3 regions of the Massilia scottii genome follow, and region 2 is predicted to be linked to each of the others. Evidence: predicted binding sites of a transcription regulator. Region 2 holds the regulator's gene; each other region holds the start of a gene.
The links. The regulator FliA, encoded in region 2, starts transcription of late flagellar genes. The targets are predictions, from matches to a motif close to CTAAAGTTTNNNNNNNNNNNGCCGNTA.

Region 1 (8,939 bases), on a different contig from region 2:
AGGCGGTGGTGACGCTGGAGTTTCCCCACCTGCTGCGCCTGATCGCCGACCAGCAATTCGACACGATTTACCACGAGCACTATTCCTACCTGTCCCTGCTGGCCCTGATGCCCGTGTTCGCCCGCGCCGGCCTGCGCGTATTCGACATCGAGCACCTCCCGACCCACGGCGGCAGCCTGCGCGTGCACGCCTGCCTGCAAACGGCGTCGCACAGCACCACGGCGCAAGTGGAAGCTTGCCTGGCGCTGGAACAGGAAGCCGGCCTGGCGCGCCTGGACACCTACGCCGCTTTTGGGGAACGCATGCGCGCCACCAAGCGCGCGCTGCAGCGCTTCCTGATCGACGCCAAGGATGAAGGCAAGACCATCGCCGCCTACGGCGCCGCCGCCAAGGGCAATACCCTGCTCAACTACTGCGGCATCGGCACCGACATCATCGATTACGTGGTCGACAGCAATCCCGCCAAGCAAGGCCGGCTCTTGCCCGGCAGCCGCATTCCCGTGCGCGCGCCCGAGGCGGTGTTTGAAACGCAACCCGACTACCTCTTGATCCTGCCGTGGAACATCAAGGAAGAATTGATGACCCAGATGGCCGGCATCCGCGGCTGGGGCGGGCAATTCCTGCTGGCCAACCCGCACATTCACGTGGTGGCCTGATGCAATTCCACCCTACCCCGCTGGCCGGTGCCTTTCTCATCGACATCGAACCCGTCGAAGACGAGCGCGGCCTGTTTGCCCGCACCGTCTGCGAGGACGAGTTCGCGCGGCACGGCCTGGTGGGGCGTTTCGTGCAGCAAAGCGTTTCCTGGAATCCCCACCCAGGCACCCTGCGCGGGCTGCATTTCCAGAGCGCGCCCGACCAGGAAATCAAGCTGGTGCGGGTAACGCGCGGCGCCATCTTCGACGCCATCGTCGACCTGCGGCCTGGCTCCGCGACCTACGGCAAGGAATTCCACACCGAACTGTCGGCCGGCAACCGCCGCCAGTTGTACATTCCCGCCGGCATGGCGCATGGCTTCCAGAGCCTGGAAGCCGATACCGAAGTGCTCTACCAGATGAGTACACCGTTCCGCCCCGCCTCCGCAGGCGGCCTGCGCTGGGACGATCCGGCGCTGAACATTCCCTGGCCCGTGTGCGCATCACGCAAGATCTCCGACAATGACCGGGCATGGCCGACCCTGGCCGCCCGCACGCTCGCCCTGACCCTGAACCTTTAACCTGCTTTGTGAAGGATTGCCATGATCCCCGTATTTAAGCCGCTGATCGAAAAAGAAGAAATCGACGCCAGCCGCGAATCGCTCGAAATGGGCTGGCTCGGCATGGGCAGCTACGTGTCCGGTTTTGAAAACAAGGTCAAGGAAATCCTGGGCACGGAAGAGCGCTACGTGGCCGCCTTGAGTACCGGCACGGCCGGGCTGCACGTGGCCTTGCTCATCGCCGGGGTCGGTCCGGGCGATGAGGTCATCGTCTCTTCCTTTAACTGCTCGGCCGACTTCCAGGCAATTTCATGGGTGGGCGCCGAAATCGTCTTCTGCGACTGCCTCGACGCCACCCTGGCGATCGACATGAAACAGGCGGCCAAGCTCGTCACGCCGAAGACAAAAGCCATCATCGTCATGGATTACGATTGCATCCTCTGCGATCACGATGAAATCGCCGAATTCGCAGCCATACACAAGCTGCGCGTGATCCACGATGCCGCGCATTCCTTCGGGTCCAAGTACAAGGGTAAACCGGTCGGCAGCTTTTCCGACATCTGCGTGTTCAGCCACGACCCGGTAAAAACCATCACCTGCCTCGACGGCGGCACGATTGTGGTGAAAACCAGGGAAGAACTGGCCATGGTGCACGAACTGCGCCTGCTCGGCATGCAGCAGCCGGCCTCGGTCATGTACCAGAACCAGCGCGCCTGGACGTTTGATGTCGAACGCGTCGGCTACCGCTACCACATGCTCAATATGCACGCCGCCATCGGGCTGGCGCAGCTGTCCAAGCTGGAGCTGATCGCCAGCAGCCGGCGCGACGCCTGCATCAAATACAACGCGCTGCTGGCCGGCGTGACGCAGGTGCGTACCCCGCTGACCGACTTTGCCGATGTTAATCCGTTCCTGTACTACATCCGCGTGCCGGCCGAGGACCGCGATGAGCTGCGCAAGTTTCTGAAGGAAAACGGCGTCGACACCGGCATTCACTGGCAGCCGGGGCACTGGTTTTCGCTCTGGAAAAACTGTCGCGCGGGCGACCTGAGCGTGACCGACCGGGTCGGCAATGAAATCCTGTCCCTGCCGCTGCACTCGCGCATGGACCTGGCCCTGGTCGATGAAGTGTGCCGCCAGATCGGCCTGTATTTCTCCGGGACGCCGGCCGCCGGGGCGCCGGCCGCCGGGACGCCGGCATGAACGGGCAAGCCCTGTTCGCCGCCTACAAGCAGGCGGCCGGTGCCGGGGCCGACCTGGTGATCCCGGTGGGCCGGCCGGTCGAAGCCCTGCTGCGCCCGATCGCCACGGCCAGCGTCCACATCAACCTGGACGATGCGCGCCTGCTCAGCGAGTGGCGCAACCGCTTCGTCAAATCGTTCCTGACCGAATTCGACTCGCACGAAACGCGCACCGCGAACTGGCTGGCCACAGCCGTGGCGCGCGATCCCGGCAAGATCCTGTTCATGGTCGACACCCTCGACGGCCGCCCGGTCGGCCACGTGGGGCTGGGATTCATCGACTGGGACAAAGGCTACGTGGAGGCTGACGCCATCGTGCGCGGCGGCGACTGCCGCAAGGGCTTGATGACGCTCGCGCTGCAGGCGCTGCTGCACTGGGCGCGCGCGGGTCTCGGGCTGGACGATGCCTGGGTGCGGGTGCGTTCGGACAACCCGGCGGTGGCGTTTTACGCGAAAGCCGGCTTTGGCGAGGTCAAGCGCGTGCCGCTGGCCAGCAGCAGCGCGGACGGCCAGGTCACGTGGGTTGAAGATCCGACGGCAGGCAGCGATGCCCCGGCGCTGGTGTACATGCGCTATCAGGCACCGGAGTAAAACAGCGCATGGCGAACGAACACTTGAGCGCTTACACCTGCCAACAGGTCACGACCTTTTTCCCGGGGATGGAAGCGGCCGTGCTGCAGCGCGTTATCGCGACGCATTGGGACACGGCGATGGCGCGCCTGCAAGCGTGCATCGACAAGGTGAAGATGTGGCCGCAGGGGCAATTCAACTATCTCAATTCGAGCCAGTACTGCCAGTATTTGTATTTCCTGTCGAATACGATATGGCGTGAAGAGCGCAGCGAAGAGGCGCTGGGCGTGGCGACGCGCCTGTTCCTGCTCAACAAGGCGCTCAACGGTATCGATTTGTTCTACGAGATCGCATTGCCGGAGGTGTTTTTTATTGGGCACTCGGTGGGCATCGTGCTGGCCAAGGCGACGTATGGGAACTACCTGGTGCTGTATCAAAATTCCACGGTCGGCAAGAACCACGGCGTGGCGCCGGTGCTGGGGGAAGGCGTGATCCTGTATCCCAACAGCGCCATCATCGGGCGCTGCCGTGTTGGCGACAACACCACGGTCTCGCAGGGCACCGGCGTGATCAACCGCGACACGCCGGGCGACTGCATGGTATTCGCAGGCACGGCGGGCGAACTGACCGTCAAGCCATCGAAACGCCGCCTGATCGACGACTTCTTCCGCTTCTAAAACATTTCTTAATCGGGGTCAGACCTCCGACTCGAAACATTTCTTGAACGGGCAAACAGGCCCACGGTGTCAGCGCAGGCCAGCTGACAGGCTCGTATTGGCCTCGTTCCTGATCTTTTGGCGATGGGCATTGTATTTCTCAATCACCGCCGCTTCCCGTGTTGCGGCATCGTCCAGGGCCGCGGACAGCCGTTGGTAGGTGGCAAGTTCGGCGTCGCTGGAAAACACCAGCGTTTGTTGGTGAAGCTGCATCTTGCCGAGCCGGGACTGGGCGAAATCGAGCAGGCCACCCACGCCGTCGATCATTTCCTTCTGAACCGCGGACAACTCCGCGTTGAGTTCGAGCGTCTTCTCGCCAATCCGTACCACGTTGCTCATCTGCATATTGCGATAGCGTTCCGGGATGCGCGCCGTACGCAGATATTCCCGGCCTTCCTCGACGGACGCCTTGGCCAGCGTGTCGCGCTGTTCGATGAGCTGCCTGAAGCGCACGATCTGTATCCGCGCAGCATCAATACCCTTGCGCGACATGAAGCTTTCCGGGGTCAGCCCGTCCAGGGATATCTTCCCGAACTCCTTTTCCAAGCGCTCGCCTTCGGCCATCTGGCGCTTGAGCACGGCACCTAGCCCATCCAGGAACGCGACAAGCTCGCGTGCCTCTTCACTGGCGGGCGCGGGCGCCGGCGCGCTGCCTTGCTGCCCCGTCTGGTTCATGGTCGCTAGCAGTTGCCGCTGCGCGGAGTTCATTGCCGCCTGGTCCTGGTGCGTTCCCACCACATTGCCCACGCCGGCCAGGAACAGCAAAAACGCCACCACGAACTTGGCCCTCACCATCTGGCGCGCAGGCCGTTTCCCCAGGAAAAACCGGAGTGCACCCAGCACAATCGCGGCCGCAAGCACGACGCCAAATAATTTCCCGGCCATTTGCGCATGGCTCTGCCCGCCAGGATTGGCCAGGCGCGGCAGAAAAATCGCCGCCGCGAGGGTGAGATTGGCAACGCTGTTGACGGTGCGCTCCGGCGTTTGCAGCGCCTTTTCATCGGTATGCATGTTTGTACGGTTGAAATTGATAAGTGAAACGCCACGCATGGCGACTGTGCCGGCGCAGCATGGGCGCCACGGCCATGGAAGAGCCCATCCTGACTTTTGGCGGCGCGCGTCGTCGTGACCGGCCCTCCCGTTCTGCGTGATGCAGGCGGTGCTGCTGCCAGGGAGGGCTACGGATGTCACAATGTTTCTAATCAGAGCTCTGACCCCGGTTGTCGGAGGTCTGAGCTCGGCCGTCGGATTTGTCTGGCCAGTCCTGAGCTGTCTTAGCGGAGGGCGGGACCGAGCTGCCTGGCGGCGTCGCGCTTGGTCTTTTCCAGATGCGCGTTGAATTGCTCGACCACCGCCGCTTCGCGCACGCCAATCTGCTCCAACGCCGCGGACAAGCTGCGGTAGGTGGCGACGTCGCGCTCGCTGGCAAACATCAGCTTGCCATTCTGGAACTTCGCTTTGCCGAGCTGCGACTGGCCGAAGTCGAGCACGTCGTTCACCCCCTTGATGAATTCCTTGCCGACCGCGGACAAGGCCGCGTTGTGCTTGAGCGTCTCCTCGCCCACCTTGGCCCTGGCGCTCGATTCGCTGCGGTATTGTTCCGGCACCTTGGCCGTGCGCACATAGGTGCGGCCTTCCTCGACGGCGGCGACGATCATCTTGTCGCGCTGGTCGATCAGCTCGACGTAGCGCGCCATTTTCGCGCGCGAATCGGCAATTCCCTTGCGCGAGGTGAGCGTCTGCGGCGTCAGCAAGGTGCTCATGTCGATTTTTTCGAATTCCTTGTCCAGCAGTTCGCGCTCGGCCACCTGGCGTTTGAGCAGCGCGCCGGCGCCATTGACGAACGCCACCACCTGGCGTGCTTCTTCACTGGCGGCCTGCGGTACCGCCGGCCCGCTTGGCTCGCCCTTTTCGTTCATGGTCGCCACCAGGCTCTGGCTCGCCGCGCGGATCGCGCCGATGTCGCGCTTCATCGCGCCGATTTTACCCAGCGACATCAATATCAGGACGATCGCGACCACCAGCTTGGCGCATGCCATGCGCAGCGGCGGATGCGTCTTCAGGATGCCTTTGAGCAGCAGCAGGATGATGAATACCGCAACCAGGCTGCCGCCGATGAAACCCCCGGCCATCTCGGCGTCGCCGTTCCCCTTCATGACTGCCCAGACGGGAAGGAGGAAGCCGATCGCCAATGCAATGTTGGCAAGAAGGTTCACGCGCGAAACGGTCTCGTCCGGCGGGTTGTCGCTGTAATCCATGTTGAGTTTTCCGAAAGGGGTAATGTTGTATGGCAATGTCAGGCGGCGATTTTACCTGTTCCGGATAAATACGATGTTGTATGGAAATAGCATTTTTATCCAGGCCACATCACTCAGGAGCGCCCGGACAGCGTTCCACAGCGCAAAAACAGGGCCGCAATTACCTTTATTTGGCCCTCAAGTTCTGGCGGACGCTGCCGTCAAGCGCCCCGACCCGGGCCCGCTTGAGGGGCGAAATAAAAAATATACCTGCCTGATATCACTAAACTTTCCGCCAGGTAACCCGTTACAAAAAAGGACTGCGGTGTGATTGTCCCGGACCGAAGGGGCAGACCAAAGCGAAGGCAAGTTGCCAACATGAATAAGTAGTATCTGCAAGGAGTATTACCATGAGCGTAATCAACACCAACGTCGCATCGCTGAATGCACAACGCAATCTGGGCACCTCGGCCTCCGCACTGTCGACCTCGCTCCAACGCCTCTCTTCCGGCTTGCGTATTAACAGCGCCAAGGACGATGCCGCCGGCCTGGCCATTTCGGAACGCTTCACCTCCCAGATCCGCGGTCTCGATCAAGCCAAGCGCAATGCCAACGACGGCGTTTCGATGTTGCAAACGGCTGAAGGTTCTTTGCAATCGACGGGCAACATTCTGCAGCGTGTACGTGAACTGGCTGTGCAGTCCTCGAATGCGACGAACTCCGCTGGCGACCGCAAGGCGATCCAGGCTGAGGTCGGTCAACTGTTGTCGGAAGCCGACCGTATCTCCCAGACGTCGGAATTCAACGGCCTGAAACTGCTCGACGGCAGCTTCGGTACCGCCACCTTCCAGGTTGGCGCCAACGCCGGCCAGACGATCCAGGCAACCACCGCCAACTTCCGTACCAACAACTACGGTAACAACGAGTTGTCGGAAAAAGCGCCAACCACCCTGGCCACCACCGGCACCGCCTACACCGCCGGCTCGTTCGCCCTGCAAGGCCTGGCCACGTCGAACATCGCCGTGACCGCGACCGATACCGCCCAGTCGCTCGCTTCGACCATCAATGGCGCCACCTCGACCACCGGTGTGACCGCCACTGCCAAGACCGAAGAAGCGGTCAGCCTGACCGCCGCCGGCGTGTACTCGCTGGCTGTCACGTCCGATAACAGCACTGCCGCCAACGTCACCTTCACCGTTGGCGCCGCACTCAACGCTTCCGGCCTGGCATCGGCCGTCAGCGCCTTTAACGATGTGTCGTCCAAAACCGGCGTGACCGCCAAGCTCAATGATGCCAACAACGGCCTGGTCCTGACCAACTCCGCTGGTAACAACATTACCCTGGCTAACAACAGCGCGGCCGCTTCGGTGACCGTCGGCTCGATCGACTCGGCCGGCGTTACCGGCACCACCGCCGCTGTCGCCACCGGCGCTACTTCGACCTCGATGGGTTATGTGTCGATGAACTCAGACAAGGGTTTCTCGATCGGCAGCAGCGGTTCGACCGCCTTTACCGCCGGCGGCGCCGCCAAGCTCAATACCGTCTCCGGTATCGATGTCTCGACCGCCAAGGGCGCATCGGATGCACTGAAAGTGCTGGACTCGGCCCTGGCCAACGTCAACAGCCAGCGCGCTTCGTTCGGCGCACTGCAGTCGCGCTTCGAAACGGCTGTCACCAACCTGCAGTCGACCTCCGAAAACCTGTCTGCCTCGCGCAGCCGGATTCAGGATACCGACTTCGCTTCGGAAACAGCCAAACTGACGCGCGGCCAGATCCTTCAGCAGGCAGGTACCGCGATGCTGGCCCAGGCCAACTCGCTGCCGAACGGCGTGCTGTCCCTGCTGCGCGGTTAAGCACCAGGTAGCGCCAAGTAATAACAGCCTTGCATCCCCGGTCGGCCCCTGGCCGGCTGGGGAGTTTCACTTCAGCAGCAAATCATTGTCGTACATGCAATAAAGCCGCGGCGCAATGCCGGCTTATCTTCTTCCTGGCCTCGTTCATGAGCCGCCAAATAGATTTATTTTGCCCTCAAGTTTGGCGAAACGCTGTCGTCTGGCGCCGTGCCTGCGCACGCCTTGAGGCCCAAAAGAAAAAATATACACCCGAAATCCCCCTAAACTTTCCAGACCGCAATCCGTTACATATAAGGACTGCGGTGTGATTGTCCCGGAACAAAGGGGCACACCAAGGCAAACGGCACGGAGCCAACATGAATAAGCAGTAACTGCAAGGAGTAATACCATGAGCGTCATCAATACCAACATCTCGTCCCTGAATGCACAACGTAACCTGAGCACCTCCGGCTCCGCCCTGGCGACTTCGCTGCAGCGCCTGTCCTCCGGTTTGCGTATCAACAGTGCAAAAGACGATGCGGCTGGCCTGGCCATTTCTGAACGTTTCACGTCGCAAATCCGCGGCCTGGATCAAGCCAAGCGCAATGCCAACGATGGTGTGTCGATGCTGCAAACGGCGGAAGGCTCCCTGCAATCGACCGGTAACATCCTGCAACGTGTGCGCGAACTGGCTGTCCAGTCGTCCAACGCCACCAACTCCGCCGGCGACCGCAAGGCGATCCAGGCTGAAGTCGGCCAGCTGCTGTCGGAAGCGGACCGTATCTCGCAGACCTCCGAATTCAACGGCCTGAAACTGCTCGACGGCAGCTTCGGCACCGCTACTTTCCAGGTTGGCGCCAATTCCGGCCAGACCATCCAGGCCACCACCGCCAACTTCCGTACCAATAACTACGGCAACAACGAACTGTCGGAAAAAGCGCCAACCACGCTGGCCACCACCGGCACCGCCTACACCGCCGGCTCGTTCGCCCTGCAAGGCCTGGCCACCTCGAACATCGCCGTCACCGCGACCGACACCGCCCAGTCGCTGGCGTCGACCATCAATGGCGCTTCGGCCACCACCGGCGTGACCGCCTCGGCCAAGACCGAAGAAGCGGTCACCCTGACCGCCGCCGGCGTCTATTCGC
Region 2 (8,939 bases):
TATCTGCCGCCAAACACGGCATGGCGAACGCAACGCGGCCACGCCCCTCGCCTGTCTGTTGCTTCAAGCTGTGCATGAACGGGCTCGATGACAAGGACAAGTGCACCCTGATTGGTACCGAACAGGCTTGCGCCGCATAAAATTCTGATAGGAAATTCTCTCTTCCTACAAGCTTGATTTCATTGAGGAAATTGTGCGAAAACACATTTTTTTGTGCCGCTGGCGATACGTTCAGAATTTGCTCAAACGACAAAATTTCCGTTGAATATGTATGTCCCGTGCAAGTGCGCCATGTAACGATGGGTTGTTGAGGCAGCTTCTAGCCCGGCACTCAAGAACGAGCACATTCACTCACGGAGAACTGTATGAACTGGAATCACTTGGTTAAAGCAAGCGTCGGTATCGTAGCAGCAGCAGCCTGCCTGGCAGCCCAGGCGGGGTCGAACGGGGTGACTGTCAGCCTGAGTCCCGAAAAATCCTCGCTGGGCAAAGAGGACGATGTCGTCATGCGCGTCACCATCACCAACACCTCGTCCAAGCCGCAATACGTGCTCAAGTGGCACACCCCGTTTGCCGGCGTCGAGGATCATCTGTTCGACGTGACCCGCGACGGCGTGGATGTGCCTTACCAGGGCCGCCATTACAAGCGCCCTGCCCCGACCGCCAAGGATTACTACCTGCTCAAGCCGGGCGCCTCGCACACGGCCAAGGTGGAGCTGTCGGCCATGTACGACATGAGCGTGACGGGCGACTACTCGGTGCGCTACCACGCCGCCTCGCTCAACCTGTTCAACTCGACCTCGGACGACGACAACAGCGTGAACGCGCGCCAGGGCGAGCGCGAGATCGGCGAGATCGCTTCGGCGCCGGTATCGCTGTGGATCGATGGCCGCCTTGAGCGCGGCACCGTGGTAGCCGACCCGTTCGAGCTCGCTGCCAAGCAACAGGCCGCAGGCCCGGCCGGCGTCTCGTTCGCCAGCTGCAGCTCGTCTCAGCAGACGACGATCAACTCGGCCATGTCGGCCGCCAAGAACATGGCCAACGGCAGCGTTACTTACCTCAACAGCGGCCTGCAGGGCACGCGCTACAAGAAATGGTTCGGCGCCTACACCTCGGGACGCTACTCGACGGTCAAATCGCACTTTGCCAACATCAAGAACGCGCTCGACAGCAAGCCGATCGTGGTCGATTGCAGCTGCAAGGAATCCTACTACGCCTATGTGTACCCGACGCAGCCGTACAAGATCTACGTCTGCAATGCGTTCTGGTCGGCCCCAACGACCGGCACGGATTCCAAGGGCGGCACCCTGGTGCACGAGCTGAGCCACTTCAACGTGGTCGCCGCGACCGATGACTGGGCGTATGGCCAGTCGGCCGCCGCCAGCCTGGCAACCAGCAACCCGACGAAAGCCGTCGACAATGCCGATTCCCACGAATATTTCAGCGAAAACACCCCGTCGCTGCCATAAGCGGACGATGGCATAAAAACAGCCTGGCAGCGCGAGCGGCCAGGCTGTTTTTTTATGGCTTCGGAGTCTGCCGCCGGCTTTTAATTTCTCATTCGAGCTCTGACCCCGGTTGAGAAATGTTTCGAGTCGGAGGTCTGACCCCGGTTAGGAAAGGTTTGGGAGGAGTATTATTGTTCGGCCGGCTGCGCGACCTGGGTGTGCGTGAACACCGTCGACGCCGGCTTCATCGCCACCGGATGATCCAACTGCTGCAAGTCAAGCACGTAACTGCCGGTATGGCTGAGCCGGTAGCGGCGCTTGCCTGGAAGGAAGTCATACGCGCCCGTGATGTCGATCGTGTTGCTAAGCACGCCGTTCGGCTCGACCTTGACGTAGTCCTCCGGTCGCGGCGGCGCGCGCTTGACCATCGGGCCGATGTAATTGACCGGCGCCGCACTGCCCGCCACGCTGATGTCGAACTCCGGCCCGAACAGTTGCTCGCTTTGGTAGGTGACCTTCCACAGGTAGATCGGCTGCGCCGTCTTGTTGCTCACCGTCAGGGTTACCAGCACCTTGCCGTCGCGCGACGCCACCGCCACTTTTTCGCTCACGCCAACCATCGGTTTATCCTTCGCATAGGCCAGCCCCAGCGCCATGATCATCAACACGCCCGCCAGTGATCGTTTCATCGCCACGCTCCTTGTTCTCGTCAGCCCGGCTGCGGCGCTCGATCGGCGGGGCCGGGTCGCCCGCCTGTGCCGTTCCCGGCCATTGTGCCTCGTTTCGCCCATCGGGCCAGCCCGGTTGGATCAACGGGTCGGAATCTCGGTCGTGGTATCGGGCAGCGCCGACAGGATCGTCACCGCCACGCGCCGGTTGCGCGCGCGCCCTTCGGGCGTGTCGTTGGAGGCCACCGCGATGTTGGCGCCGTGCCCCACCACCGTGAGCCGCCCGGCGCCCACGCCGCTGTCGATGAACAGGCGCACCACGCTGCTGGCGCGCACCGCCGACAGTTCCCAGTTCGACGGAAACAGCGCATTCCTGATCGGCGTCGGGTCGGTATGGCCTTCGACATGCACCGCGTGCGGGTCGTCCTTGAGCAGCACCGCCAGCGCGCGCAGGGCCTGGTCCGACTCCGGCGTGAGGGTGGCGTCGCCCGGGTCGAACAGCACGCTGGCATTGATCTCGACGCTCACGCCGCGGCTGTTTTGCGTCACCCGCACCTTGCCTTCCCTGACCAGCGGGGCCAGGGTCGAGGTGAGTTTCTGCGCGAGGCTGGTCAGGCGTTCTTTTTCGAGCCGCATCGCTTCCGCGCGCCGTTTGATGAGCGGATCGGGCAGCACGATCAGCTGCGGCACATTGCTGCTGGCGACACTGGCCGTGCTCTTGTCCTTGCCGCCGAAGGCGTCGCCCAGCGACACCGAAAACACCTTGTACTTGCCTTCGTTGACGACCGAAATGGCGTACATCACGACAAAAAAGGCGAACAGCAGGGTGATGAAATCGGCGTACGAAATGAGCCAGCGTTCGTGATTTTCGTGCTCGGCTTCGTACTTTTTGCGCGCCATGGCTCAGGGCCGCGAGAGCAGGCAGGCAACGCGCTCTTCGATCACGCGCGAGTGGTCGCCGCTGGCGATGTCGTGAAAGACGTCGGTGAGGATTTCGTACTGGGTCACCCGTTCGGCGACGATGGTCTTGAGCTTGTTGGCGATCGGGTAGAAGAACATATTGGCCAGCCCGACGCCATACACGGTCGACACGAAGGCCACCGCGATGCCGCTGCCCAGCTTGGCCGGGTCGCTCAGGTTTTCCATCACGTGGATCAGGCCCAGCACCGCGCCCAGGATGCCGATGGTGGGCGAGTATCCGGCCGCCGACTCCCAGATTTTCACCGCTTGCCGCTCGCCGAATTCGTAGGCCGTCACTTCCATCTCCAGCAGGCTGCGCAGCTTGTCGGGGGCGATGCCGTCGACCACCAGGCGCAAGCCCTTCTGCACGAATTTATCCTTGTTGACGGCCATGTACTTTTCCAGCGAGAGCAGGCCGTCGCGCCGCGCATGCAAGCCCCACACGGCGATCTCGCGCGCCAGCCCGGCACGCTGGCTGGGGGGCGGCGAAAACACCCAGCGCAGCATGCGCACGCCGCGCATGAAGGTGGACGCTTCGCTTTGCAGCAGCACGGCGCCGGCGGTGCCGATGACGACGATGGCAAACGCCGCCGGCTGCACCAGGGAGGACAGCTTGCCGCCCTCCAGCGCCTGGCCGATCAGCAGGCCCGACAGCGCCAGGAAGATCCCCGCTACGCTGGCCCGGTCCACGCCTGCTCCTTCAAGGACGCCCGCAGGCGCGCGACCGCCTGGGTGTGCAATTGCGACACGCGCGATTCCGATACCCCCATGACGGCCCCGATCTCTTTCAGGTTCAGTTCTTCTTCGTAGTACAGGCCCATGAGGATTTTTTCGCGCGGCGGCAAGTTGTCGATGGCGTCGATGACGGCATGGCGGAAGTCGCCGTCGAGCAGGCTGCGCAGCGGATCGGCATCGTCCACCGCATAGCGGTCGAGGAAGCTGTCGTTGCCCCCTTCGTTGTCGTGGAAATCTTCGTAGTACACCAGCTGGTGGCCGCCGCCGTCGGTCAGCATGTCCTGGTAGTCGGCCAGGGAGAGCTTGAGACTCTTGGCCACTTCGGATTCGGTGGGCGGGTGGCCGAGCTGTTGCTGCAGGGTGCTCATCGCCGTTTCGATCTTGCGCATGTTCTGGCGCATCGAGCGCGGCAGCCAGTCGCTGCTGCGCAGTTCGTCGAGCATGGCGCCGCGGATGCGCAGCACGGCATAAGTCTCGAACTGGGCGCCGTGGGTTTCCTCATAGCGGGTGATGGCGTCGAGCAGGCCGATCATGCCGGCCTGGATCAGGTCGTCCACTTCGACGCTGGGCGGCAGCTTGGCCTTCATGTGGTGGGCGAGACGCTTCACCAACGGCATGTGCTCCGTCAGTAAATGGTTCTTGTCCGCTTTCCCTTTGACGGTGTACATAGTTATAAGTATGTTTTAAGAACCAAAATGGGAAGTCCCCCCTGTCCTGCCAAGTTGCGGCATGGCTGTCAGGGCAAAGCGCCCCGCCAGCTGGCGAAATGCCACCGAGGCGCCGGCCAGCGGGAACGCATCGACCACGGCCCGGCCCAAGCGCGCGGCCCGGTGCAGGTATTCGTCCGCCGGGACCGAGCCCATCGACGTGAGCTGTACGGCAAGGTAACGACTTGCCGCAGATGACATATTATCGTATACCACCTTGGCTTCGGCTTCGGATGCGCCCGTTACCAGAATTCCGAACGGACGGCGCCCCAACTGTTGCGAAAGTCGCTTGATGAGGGCGTAGGCGGCCGTGATCGAGGCGGCGCTGGTGGAGACCTGGACCACGATTTCGGCGCTGTCCATGACCGGCACCGGAAAGCTGTCGTCGTCGCCGAATTCGCCGTCGACGATGACGATGCCGGTCTGCTTGACCAGCACCTCGAAGGTCTTGGCCAGGCGCCGCGCTTCGTCCGGGCCGCCGCGCGCACGCGCCATGCTGACCACGCCGAAGCCCTGCGGCACCTGGTGGATGATCTGGTTCAGCGCGCACTGCTGGCGCGCCACCTGCAGCAGGCTGGCGCGGTCGGCCACGCCGAGGCGCTGGGCCACGCCGTATTCGCGGTCGCAGGCGTCGACGATGAGCACGTCGTTGCCGGCCCGGGCCAGCGAGGCGCCCAGGTTGACCAGCATGGCGCCCTTGTCGTCTTCGGGCGTGGCCGACAGAAAAGTGACGATGCGCGGCTTGGGCCCGGCCAGCATCCGGCGCAGGCCTTCGGCCTGGTCGAAATCGAAGTGGTTAGCCAAGGGACACCTCGCGCAGGCTGCGGTCGTTGCGGGCGGTGCTGGTATTGGCCATCAGCAGCGGCAGTTCGGCATCCGAAAACTGGGTGGCGGCGGCATCGCGCTTGAGGCGGAAGGCGCGGTCGACCAGCATGTTGCGGTCGGCCAGGTGCAGGTCTTCCGGCACGCGCTGGCCGTTCGAGACGTAGAACAGGTTCAGTTTCTGGCGGATCACGACGTCGAGCACGTTGCCGATCGAAGCCGCTTCGTCGAGTTTGGTCATGATGCAGCCGGCCAGGCCGCTGCCCTGGTAGGCGCGCACCACTTCGTTGAGGGTTTCGTTGGTCGAGGTCGAGTTCAGGCACAGCAGGCGCTTGACGTCGGCGCCGGTCTCGGACAGCATCGCCACCTGTTCGGCCACGTTCTGGTCGCGCTGGGAGACGCCGACGGTGTCGATCAGCACGGTGTGCTTGTTGCGCAGTTCTTTCAGGGCGATGCGCAGGTCCGATTCATCCTTGACCGAGTGCACCATCACGCCGAGGATCTTGCCGTAGATGCGCAGCTGTTCGTGGCCGCCGATACGATAGGCGTCGGTGGTGATCAGGGCCAGCTTTTCCGGGCCGTGGCGCATCACGCAGCGCGCGGCCAGCTTGGCGGTGCTGGTGGTCTTGCCCACGCCGGTGGGGCCGACCAGGGCGAACACGCCGCCCTTTTCCAGGATTTCATCTTCGTTCGAGATGGTGGTCAGATTGCGCGCGAGGACGGTTTTGATCCAGCGCAGGCTCTCGGCGGCATCCTTGCCGGCCGGGAGTTTTTCGATCAGGTAGCGCGACAGGCTGGCCGAGAAACCGGCGGCCAGCATTTCGCGCAGCACGCCGGCTTTTTGCGGCTCGCGCTGCTGGGTGGTGCCCCAGGCGATTTCGGCCAGTTGGCTTTCCATCAAGCCACGCATGGCGCGGATTTCATTCATCATGCCCGACATTTCGGCGCTGGCGCTGTCCTTGGCCTGATTCATGGCTTGCTGCATCATCGACGACATGTGCGAGGCCATCATCGACATGTCGAACGATTCCGGCGCGGCGTAGGCCGGGGCTGGCGTGGGCGCGGCGCGGCGGTTGGCGTAGGTGTCGGGCGGGATCGACAGGGATGGGCGCGGCTGGGCCATCTCGGATTCGTGGGCGGGCGACGAGATCGAGGCGACGTCGTCGCTGGCGAGGGCGAGGATCTCGACCACGCCGTCGACCGGACGGTTGGACAGGATGACGGCGTCGGGCCCGAGCGCTTCGCGTACTTTACGCAGTGCGTCGCGTGATGTTGCAGCCGTAAATTTTTTGACATTCATCGCCAACTCCTGGGGTTCCTGCTGGGTGCGCTCACATGAGGCACTGACAGGATCCATTATTGACGATGCAGTTTGGAAACGATCGAGGGAGAAGGACGGTAAAAGGGGTTCATTTCGGTGGAGCAGCAAGATCCTCGCTCATCGCCTGCGCGGCTCGATCCAAACCGGCAAGCGAGAGCAAACCGGCTACGCGCAATGTTGGCATAAGAAAAAATTTGGCTGACTGGCAAGATGGGAGACGTCAGCCAGGCCGGCGCAAGACTGGCGCCGAAAATCGCGTCGTCAGCTTAACGGCACGTCGGACCGGGAATATGGACTGAAGTGTGAGCCATGAATCAAGTAGCGTATCATACGGCATATAGGAACACTGCTGCGACGTCAATAAAAATTCACAGTATCCAATCACGTTGGTAGCGCTGCGCGTGGCCGTCGACATGGTCCGCTGAGCGAATGAGAGCGCAATCATGCCAAGTAAGTGACTTTTGGGCAACAGACATGCTAAGACTTACCGATCAAGATCTGCTCAATCTGCTGAACGACACCGAATCAGACCGTGCCGAACGCAATCCCGTACCTGAATTCGAGACTACCCAAAGCGCGGTGGTCTGTGTTCTGCGAGGGAAATCATGAGTACGCCTGTGTTGACTTTTTTCAATAACAAAGGAGGAGTAGGCAAAACTTCCTTGATATATCACTTAGCTTGGATGTTTTCCCGTCTGGGTAAGAGGGTGGTCGTCGTGGATGCGGATCCGCAAGCCACCCTCACCTCCACTTTACTTGACGAAAATAAGATAGAGGCACTCTGGGAAAAACAATACGCAGGGTCGACAATCTATCAATGTGTCAAAGCGCTGACTGACGAGGGGGATATTGCAGAACCCATTCTTCAGCGCATCACGCCTGAGTTGTATTTACTCCCAGGCGATATCGAGCTCTCAGCGTTTGAAGATACGCTTTCGGCAGCGTGGCGCAGCAGCCTCGGCGATAAAAATCCTTACCGACCGATGCAAATACTCAGCTCGTTCTGGCGCGTCCTGCAAATGGCGGCTGATCAAGTGCGGGCGGATATTATTCTGGTGGATAGCGGGCCGAACCTCGGTGCCATCAATCGTTCAGTTCTGATTGCTACCGACTATGTCGCAATTCCTTTAGGGACCGATTTACCTTCGCTGATGAGCCTGAAAAGCCTTGGACCGACGCTTCGCAACTGGAAAAGTTCCTGGCATGAAAGAGTGGCTAATTGGAATGCACGCGGTGAGAATAGCAGCCTTATCGATTTCAAGCCGCCTGATCGCCACATGCAGCCGATCGGCTACATGCGCCAGCAACTCAACATGTACTTGGGCAGGCCCGTGAGCATTGTCGACAGATGGTCGCAACGCATTCCGGCGGCATATCGCGAGTTCATATTAAATGAACCGGCACTTGCCGAGACGCGGGACGAGGAGGAGGACGATCTTAATTGCTTGGCAACAATTAAACATTACCGCAGCCTGATCCACATTGCTCACGAGCGCCGAAAACCCATTTTCAACCTCACCTCGGCCGATGGCGCGATCGGCAGCCATTTTGGCGCGGTGCAGGACGCCAAAAAGGACTTCACGCAGTTGGCGGAAAAGATTGCGGAGCGGATTGACCTGGAAATCTAAGGACGCCTTTGTGTTGAGGGTCCGTCAATCGTCGTTTTTCTCGCCATTGCCCGGTGCCCATGACACGGAAATTGCGTTTCCCTCGCCACAGTCACATTCCGGATTCCTTACTGCGCCCCCACCAGACTGGTCACATGAATGGTCTTGGTCTCCGGAATCTCATTGTGCGACAGCACCTTCAGCTGCGGCAAGGCCCGGCGCAGGAAGCGCGACAGCATCGCCCGCAACGGACCCGGCACCAGCAGCACCGGCGTCAGTCCCATCTGTTCCTGCTGCGCCGCCGCCGCGCCGGCCTGCTGCGCAATCGTATCGGCCAGGCCAGGTTCGATTCCGGCGCCATCGCCATTGGTCCCCAGCGCCTGCATCAACAGCCGCTCAAGCCGGTTATCCAGGGTCATCACCGACAATTCATTCGTGCCCGGGAACAACTGCTGCACAATCGCCCGCCCCAGCGCAATCCTTACCACGGCGGTCAGGTCGGCCGGGTCCTGGGTCTGCGGAGCATATTCGGCCAGGGTTTCGATCACGGTGCGCATATCACGGATGTGCACGCCTTCGACCAGCAAATTCTGCAACACTTTCTGCAAGGTCGACAGCGACACCAGCTTCGGCACCAGGTCTTCCACCAGCTTCGGCGCTTCCTTGGCCAG
Region 3 (6,206 bases), on a different contig from region 2:
CGCGCGGTCGGGCGTGGCGCCGCCGGGCAGGGCCTGGCCGGCGGCGCCGGGCAAGGGTGTCTGGGCGGTAGCGGCGGGCTGGTTATCGAGGCGGAACTGGGGACGGGGATTGACCGCTACCAGGGTCATCGGCATCTCGGTGCCGGCTTCCGCGCCCTGCGGCAGGCTCATGCGGGCCTGTTCGCCCGCCACGCGCACCAGGAAGGTGCCGTCTTGAAACTTCGACAGGATCGCCACCTGCATCGACTGGCCGACCTGGGTCGACAGCACGCGCGCGAGCGCTTCCTGGCGGATGTCGCCGACGCCGAGCGCGGGCCGGGCCGGGTCGACCTTGCCGACCGCATGCACCGCCGGGCCGTCCGTGCGCGCCAGCATCGCGAGCGCGACTAGACGCCGCCGTAGGCGTTATTCAGACGGCGCGCGGTGCCGCTGCTGTTGATCAGTTGCGACAGTTGCGCCATCCACGGGGTGGTCAGGTCGCGGATGATGCGGTCGTAGGCCAGCAGCTGCTTGATGATCGCCACTTTCTTGACGCGGCTGGCGCCTTCGAGCACGATCTGCCTGTCATTCGCTTCCAGGGTGCGCACGTGGGCGCCGACCCGTTTTTCGAGCAGGCTCAGTTCGTCCCACTCGCCGCTTTCGGCGGCGGCCACCATCTGTTCGGACAGGGCCAGCATCGCTTCGTAGGTCGACAGCACGTCATCGTTGGTCATGGTCATGGTTCAGGCACTCACAAGGTTGGAAATGCGCACTGGCGCGACGTCGGGAATGGCGGCCGGTGCGGCGCCGATGGCGTTCCAGGTCTCGCGCAGCTCGGTCAGCAAGCCCTGGATTTCGACCATGATCTCGATATCGTTCTTCAGGTTCGCGGCCAGCAGGCGCGCGCTCATGTATTCGTACAGCGAATCGAGGTTCTCGGCGATCTGGCCGCCGGCTTTCTTGTCGAGGCTGGCGCGCAAGCCATTGTCGATGATCTGGATGGCTTTCGAGATCGCCTTGCCTTTTTCCGGAATATTGCCCGACTTCATGTGCATCAGACCGCTGAGCACCGCCACCAGGGCGCCGTCGAACAGCATGACGATCAGTTTGTGCGGGGACGCCGCCACCACGCTGGTTTCCAGGCCGACCTTGGCATAGCTGCTCGCGCCCCTGTTGGGAGATCCAAACATAATTAATGTCCTCTTTCTGTCGTACGCTATCGAAGGTTGCTAAGGGCGGCGAGCTGCTGCGCAAGGAAGTTGCTGGTCGAACTCATGCCCGAGAGGGTCACGTCGAGCGATGAATATTGCCGGCGCAAGTCTTTTTCGGTCTGGGCCAGGCGCACATTGAGTGCCACGCGCTGCTTGGCGATATCGGCCAGGCTGGCGTTGATGCCGGCGTTCTTGCTCGGAATCGTGCCCTTGCTGCTGAGAAAGCTGTCGATCAGCTCGGTAAATTGGGCGCCGGCCCCTTTCGAGATATTCACGGTGCCGCGCTCGCCGATGGCGCCGCCGGTGATCTGCACCTGGATTCCCGAGCTGGCCGAGCCGGCGTTGCCGGTCAGGTTCTGGCCGCTGCCGGTGGCGGCCGCGCCGCCGATGGTGCCGGCCACGTCGAGCCCGTCGACCAGGGTCTGGGTGCCCAGCAGGCTCGCCGCGGCGCTGCCGCTGATGCCCACTTTCGAGGTCGAGCCGTATTTGTTCGAGGTGATCGTGAAGATCCCGGCTTCCTGCTTGACCGACACGCCGGTGCCGCTGGTGGCGCTGGCGCCCGTCGCGCCGACCGCGCCGTTGATGATCGACTGCACGTGGCTGGCCAGGCTGGCCGCCGAATAGTTACCGGCCAGCAGGGTGGCGCTCGAGGTCACGCCGTTGATGGTCAGCGACAACTGGTCGTTGACACCCTTGGTGATGCTGGTGTCGGCGGCGACGCTGCCCTTGGCGCTGCCCTGGGTCGCCAGCTGGCTGATCACCAGGTTCTTGGTGCCGACCGTGCTGTTGGTGGTGGAGCTGACGAAGCTGACCAGGCTGTCCGTGGTCGAGCCGACCGTGCTGAGCAGCTTGGAAACGTCTTCCAGGTTGCTGTCGAGGGCTTTCTGCAGCTTGGTATTGTCGAGCTTGAGCGAACCGTCGGCCTGGAACGACACGCCGAGCTGGCTCATGCTGCTGATGTCGCCATCCATGCCCGGCACCGGGGTGAAGAACATCTTGCGCAGGCTCGATTGCAGGTTGCGCGTGGTCGAGTCGCCCAGCAGCACGCCGGCGCTCTTGCCTTCGCTGGCCTTGGGGGCCGTGGTCAGGCCGGCGATCGTGCTGTTGAGTTCGTTATACGACTTGATGAAATTGTTCAGCGCCGTCTTCGCGCCCGTGCTGTCGCTGGTGATGTTGACGGTGCTGGTGCCGATCTTGAGCGCGCTGATGGTCACGCCCTGGATCGCTTCCGAGACATTGTTGCCCGGGCTGCTGATGGCCACGCCGTTGATCGACAGCTTGGTGTTTTGCGCCGCGCTGTTCTGCGTCATGTTCTGGGTGCCGTCGGCGGCATATCCCAGCAGGTTGCCGATGTCGGCGTCGCCCGACACGCCGATGCGCATGCTCGACGTTTCGCCGGTCTGCGACGAGGTCAGCACCAGGCGGTTGGGGCTGGCGCTGCCATCCGAAATGATGCTGGCGGTTACGCCCACGTTGGCCTTGTTGATGGCGTCACGGATGCCTTGCAGCGAGTTGTTGCTCGAATCGATGGTCACGGTGCGCGCCGAGCGCGTGGCATCCTGGGCAAACGCGGCGCCGGTGTAGGCGCCGTTGGTCAGGGTGCCGCCCGTGATGCTGCCGAATTCGAAGGTGAGCGTGGTGGCCGCGCCGCTGCCGATCAGCGCCGTGGTGCTGGCCTGGCCGGCCGCGGTCAGCGTCTGCGCCTGCGACAACTGGGTCACGTTGACGCTGTAGCTGCCCTTGACGGTATCCTTGGCGGCGCTTGCGGTGAGCACGGCCGGATCGGACGAGGAGGCGCCGACAGTCTTGAACTTGGTCGGGTCGGACAAGCCGCTGACGGCGGTCTGGAAGCCGCCCAGGGCGCCGCTGAGGGCACCGTAGGCCGACAACTTGGCCGTGTACGCCTTTTCCTTGTCCTGCATGGCGACGAAAGGCCGGCTCTCCGCCATCATCAGTTTATTGACGATGTCGTTGACGTCGATAGAGCCGCCTGAACTGACGGATGAAATGGCCACGAACGCCTCCTGGTAAAAGCATGAATATACTAAGTTAACGGCATCTTCTATCCATACTTTAGAGGGGTAATCCGGTGCTTGTTCGGTTTATCCCCGATTTATGCCTATTTGCATCAATTCTTGCCGGCATCTAACGATGGGCCGTACGGATGGGTTCAGGCGACCTGCCTGATCAGCAAACCCTGGACTTTTTCCAGCGCCTTGCCGATCTCGAGCGCCTCGGCGGTAGGCATCTGGCGGATCACTTCCTTGGTGGTCTGGTCGATCACCTTGACCACCGTGCGCTTGCTGTCGGCATCGATCGAAAACTCGATATTGCGCGACAGCGCCTGCATCGCCACGTTGATTTCGCCGACCACCTTGGTCACTTCGGCCGGGTCGGGTTCGGCCGCTTCCCTGGCGGCCTCGGTCTTGCCGGCGGCGGCCGGCGGTGCCGTCCGGCTGGCGGCGGTGGCCGCGCCGCTCTCGGGGGCGGCCGGGCGCAGCGGAGCAGCGGCTGCGGTGTTGTCCAAGGGGCGAAGTTCCATGACCGTATTCCTTTAACGAAAATTCCCCGGCGCGCAAAAAGCGGCCGGGGAGTGTAACGAAGCGGGGCCGATCAGCCGCGCAGCAGGGACAGCACGCCGTTCGGCAGCGAGTTGGCCTGGGCCAGCATCGCGGTACCTGCCTGCTGAAGGATCTGGCCGCGCGTCAGTTTGGCTGTTTCCGAAGCGAAGTCGGTATCCTGAATCCGGCTGCGCGAGGCAGACAGGTTTTCCGACGTCGACTGCAGGTTGGTGACGGCCGTTTCGAAGCGCGACTGCAGTGCGCCGAACGAAGCGCGCTGGCTGTTGACGTTGGCCAGGGCCGAGTCCAGCACTTTCAGCGCATCGGACGCGCCCTTGGCGGTCGAGACATCGATACCGGAGACGGTATTGAGCTTGGCGGCGCCGCCGGCGGTAAAGGCGGTCGAACCGCTGCTGCCGATCGAGAAACCCTTGTCCGAGTTCATCGACACATAACCCATCGAGGTCGAAGTAGCGCCGGTGGCGACAGCGGCGGTGGTGCCGGTAACGCCGGCCGAGTCGATCGAGCCGACGGTCACCGAAGCGGCCGCGCTGTTGTTAGCCAGGGTAATGTTGTTACCAGCGGAGTTGGTCAGGACCAGGCCGTTGTTGGCATCATTGAGCTTGGCGGTCACGCCGGTTTTCGACGACACATCGTTAAAGGCGCTGACGGCCGATGCCAGGCCGGAAGCGTTGAGTGCGGCGCCAACGGTGAAGGTGACGTTGGCGGCAGTGCTGTTATCGGACGTGACAGCCAGCGAGTACACGCCGGCGGCGGTCAGGCTGACCGCTTCTTCGGTCTTGGCAGTGGCGGTCACACCGGTGGTCGAGGTGGCGCCATTGATGGTCGAAGCCAGCGACTGGGCGGTATCGGTCGCGGTCACGGCGATGTTCGAGGTGGCCAGGCCTTGCAGGGCGAACGAGCCGGCGGTGTAGGCGGTGCCGGTGGTGGCCAGGGTGGTTGGCGCTTTTTCCGACAACTCGTTGTTACCGTAGTTGTTGGTGCGGAAGTTGGCGGTGGTGGCCTGGATCGTCTGGCCGGCATTGGCGCCAACCTGGAAGGTGGCGGTACCGAAGCTGCCGTCGAGCAGTTTCAGGCCGTTGAATTCCGAGGTCTGGGAGATACGGTCGGCTTCCGACAACAGTTGACCAACCTCAGCCTGGATCGCCTTGCGGTCGCCGGCGGAGTTCGTCGCATTCGAGGACTGGACAGCCAGTTCGCGCACACGCTGCAGGATGTTACCGGTCGATTGCAGGGAGCCTTCAGCCGTTTGCAGCATCGACACGCCGTCGTTGGCATTGCGCTTGGCCTGATCGAGACCGCGGATCTGGGAGGTGAAGCGTTCCGAAATGGCCAGGCCGGCGGCATCGTCCTTGGCGCTGTTAATACGCAAGCCGGAAGAGAGGCGTTGCAGCGAAGTCGCCAGCGAGGAGGCCGAGGTGCCCAGATTGCGTTGTGCATTCAGCGATGCGACGTTGGTATTGATGACGCTCATGGTAATACTCCTTGCAGATACTACTTGTACATGTTGGCAACTTGCCTTCGCTTTGGTCTGCCCCTTCGGTCCGGGACAATCACACCGCAGTCCTTATATATAACGGATTGCGTTTGGGAAAGTTTAGGGAGGGATGGAGGTATATTTTTTATGTTGGGCCTCAATACGAGGCCAGGGAAGCGAATAAGCGGGCATGACGCCACCGCCTTATTGCATGTGAGGCAAGAATTTACTGCCGGGATTTGCTGCTGAAGTGAAAATCCCCAGCCGGCCAGGGGCCGACCGGGGATGCAAGGCTGTTATTACTTGGCGCTACCTGGTGCTTAACCGCGCAGCAGGGACAGCACGCCGTTCGGCAGCGAGTTAGCCTGGGCCAGCATCGCGGTACCTGCCTGTTGCAGAATCTGGCCGCGCGTCAGTTTGGCTGTTTCCGAAGCGAAGTCGGTATCCTGAATCCGGCTGCGCGAGGCGGACAGGTTTTCGGAGGTCGACTGCAGGTTGGTGACAGCCGTTTCGAAGCGCGACTGCAGTGCGCCGAACGAAGCGCGCTGGCTGTTGACGTTGGCCAGGGCCGAGTCCAGCACTTTCAGTGCGTCGGACGCGCCCTTGGCGGTCGAGACGTCGATACCGGAGACGGTATTGAGCTTGGCGGCGCCGCCGGCGGTAAAGGCGGTCGAACCGCTGCTGCCGATCGAGAAACCCTTGTCCGAGTTCATCGACACATAACCCATCGAGGTCGAGGTGGCGCCGGTGGCGACAGCGGCGGTGGTGCCGGTGACGCCGGCCGAGTCGATCGAGCCGACGGTTACCGAAGCGGCCGCACTGTTGTTAGCCAGCGTAATGTTGTTACCGGAAGCGTTGGTCAGGACCAGGCCGCTGTTGGTGTCGTTCAGCCGGGCGGTGACGCCGGTCTTGGACGAGACATCGTTAAAGGCGCTCACAGCCGCTGCCAGGCCGCCG

Region 1: a site for FliA is predicted at 8,073-8,099, ahead of RBA41_RS24755 (flagellin N-terminal helical domain-containing protein). Genes of this name have one in related genera too.
Region 3: a site for FliA is predicted at 5,347-5,373, ahead of RBA41_RS24750 (flagellin N-terminal helical domain-containing protein). Genes of this name have one in related genera too.

Annotation. Positions count from the first base shown of each region.
Region 1 is NZ_JAVCWM010000022.1:29,431-38,369, reverse strand. It holds gene RBA41_RS24795 (class I SAM-dependent methyltransferase) at 1-656, shown strand, start outside; gene rfbC (dTDP-4-dehydrorhamnose 3,5-epimerase) at 656-1,216, shown strand; gene RBA41_RS24785 (DegT/DnrJ/EryC1/StrS family aminotransferase) at 1,238-2,398, shown strand; gene RBA41_RS24780 (GNAT family N-acetyltransferase) at 2,395-3,027, shown strand; gene RBA41_RS24775 (LbetaH domain-containing protein) at 3,036-3,683, shown strand; gene RBA41_RS24770 (hypothetical protein) at 3,753-4,772, opposite strand; gene RBA41_RS24765 (hypothetical protein) at 4,997-5,980, opposite strand; gene RBA41_RS24760 (flagellin N-terminal helical domain-containing protein) at 6,370-7,812, shown strand; gene RBA41_RS24755 (flagellin N-terminal helical domain-containing protein) at 8,201-8,939, shown strand, end outside.
Region 2 is NZ_JAVCWM010000007.1:300,072-309,010, reverse strand. It holds gene RBA41_RS12665 (M35 family metalloendopeptidase) at 366-1,469, shown strand; gene RBA41_RS12660 (hypothetical protein) at 1,637-2,137, opposite strand; gene motD (flagellar motor protein MotD) at 2,258-3,016, opposite strand; gene RBA41_RS12650 (flagellar motor protein) at 3,020-3,766, opposite strand; gene RBA41_RS12645 (RNA polymerase sigma factor FliA) at 3,748-4,479, opposite strand; gene RBA41_RS12640 (MinD/ParA family ATP-binding protein) at 4,495-5,277, opposite strand; gene flhF (flagellar biosynthesis GTPase FlhF) at 5,315-6,640, opposite strand; gene RBA41_RS12630 (ParA family protein) at 7,267-8,289, shown strand; gene flhA (flagellar biosynthesis protein FlhA) at 8,397-8,939, opposite strand, start outside.
Region 3 is NZ_JAVCWM010000022.1:23,158-29,363, forward strand. It holds gene fliK (flagellar hook-length control protein FliK) at 1-375, opposite strand, end outside; gene RBA41_RS24730 (flagellar protein FliT) at 387-713, opposite strand; gene fliS (flagellar export chaperone FliS) at 723-1,169, opposite strand; gene fliD (flagellar filament capping protein FliD) at 1,196-3,205, opposite strand; gene RBA41_RS24745 (flagellar protein FlaG) at 3,361-3,732, opposite strand; gene RBA41_RS24750 (flagellin N-terminal helical domain-containing protein) at 3,804-5,246, opposite strand; gene RBA41_RS24755 (flagellin N-terminal helical domain-containing protein) at 5,570-6,206, opposite strand, start outside.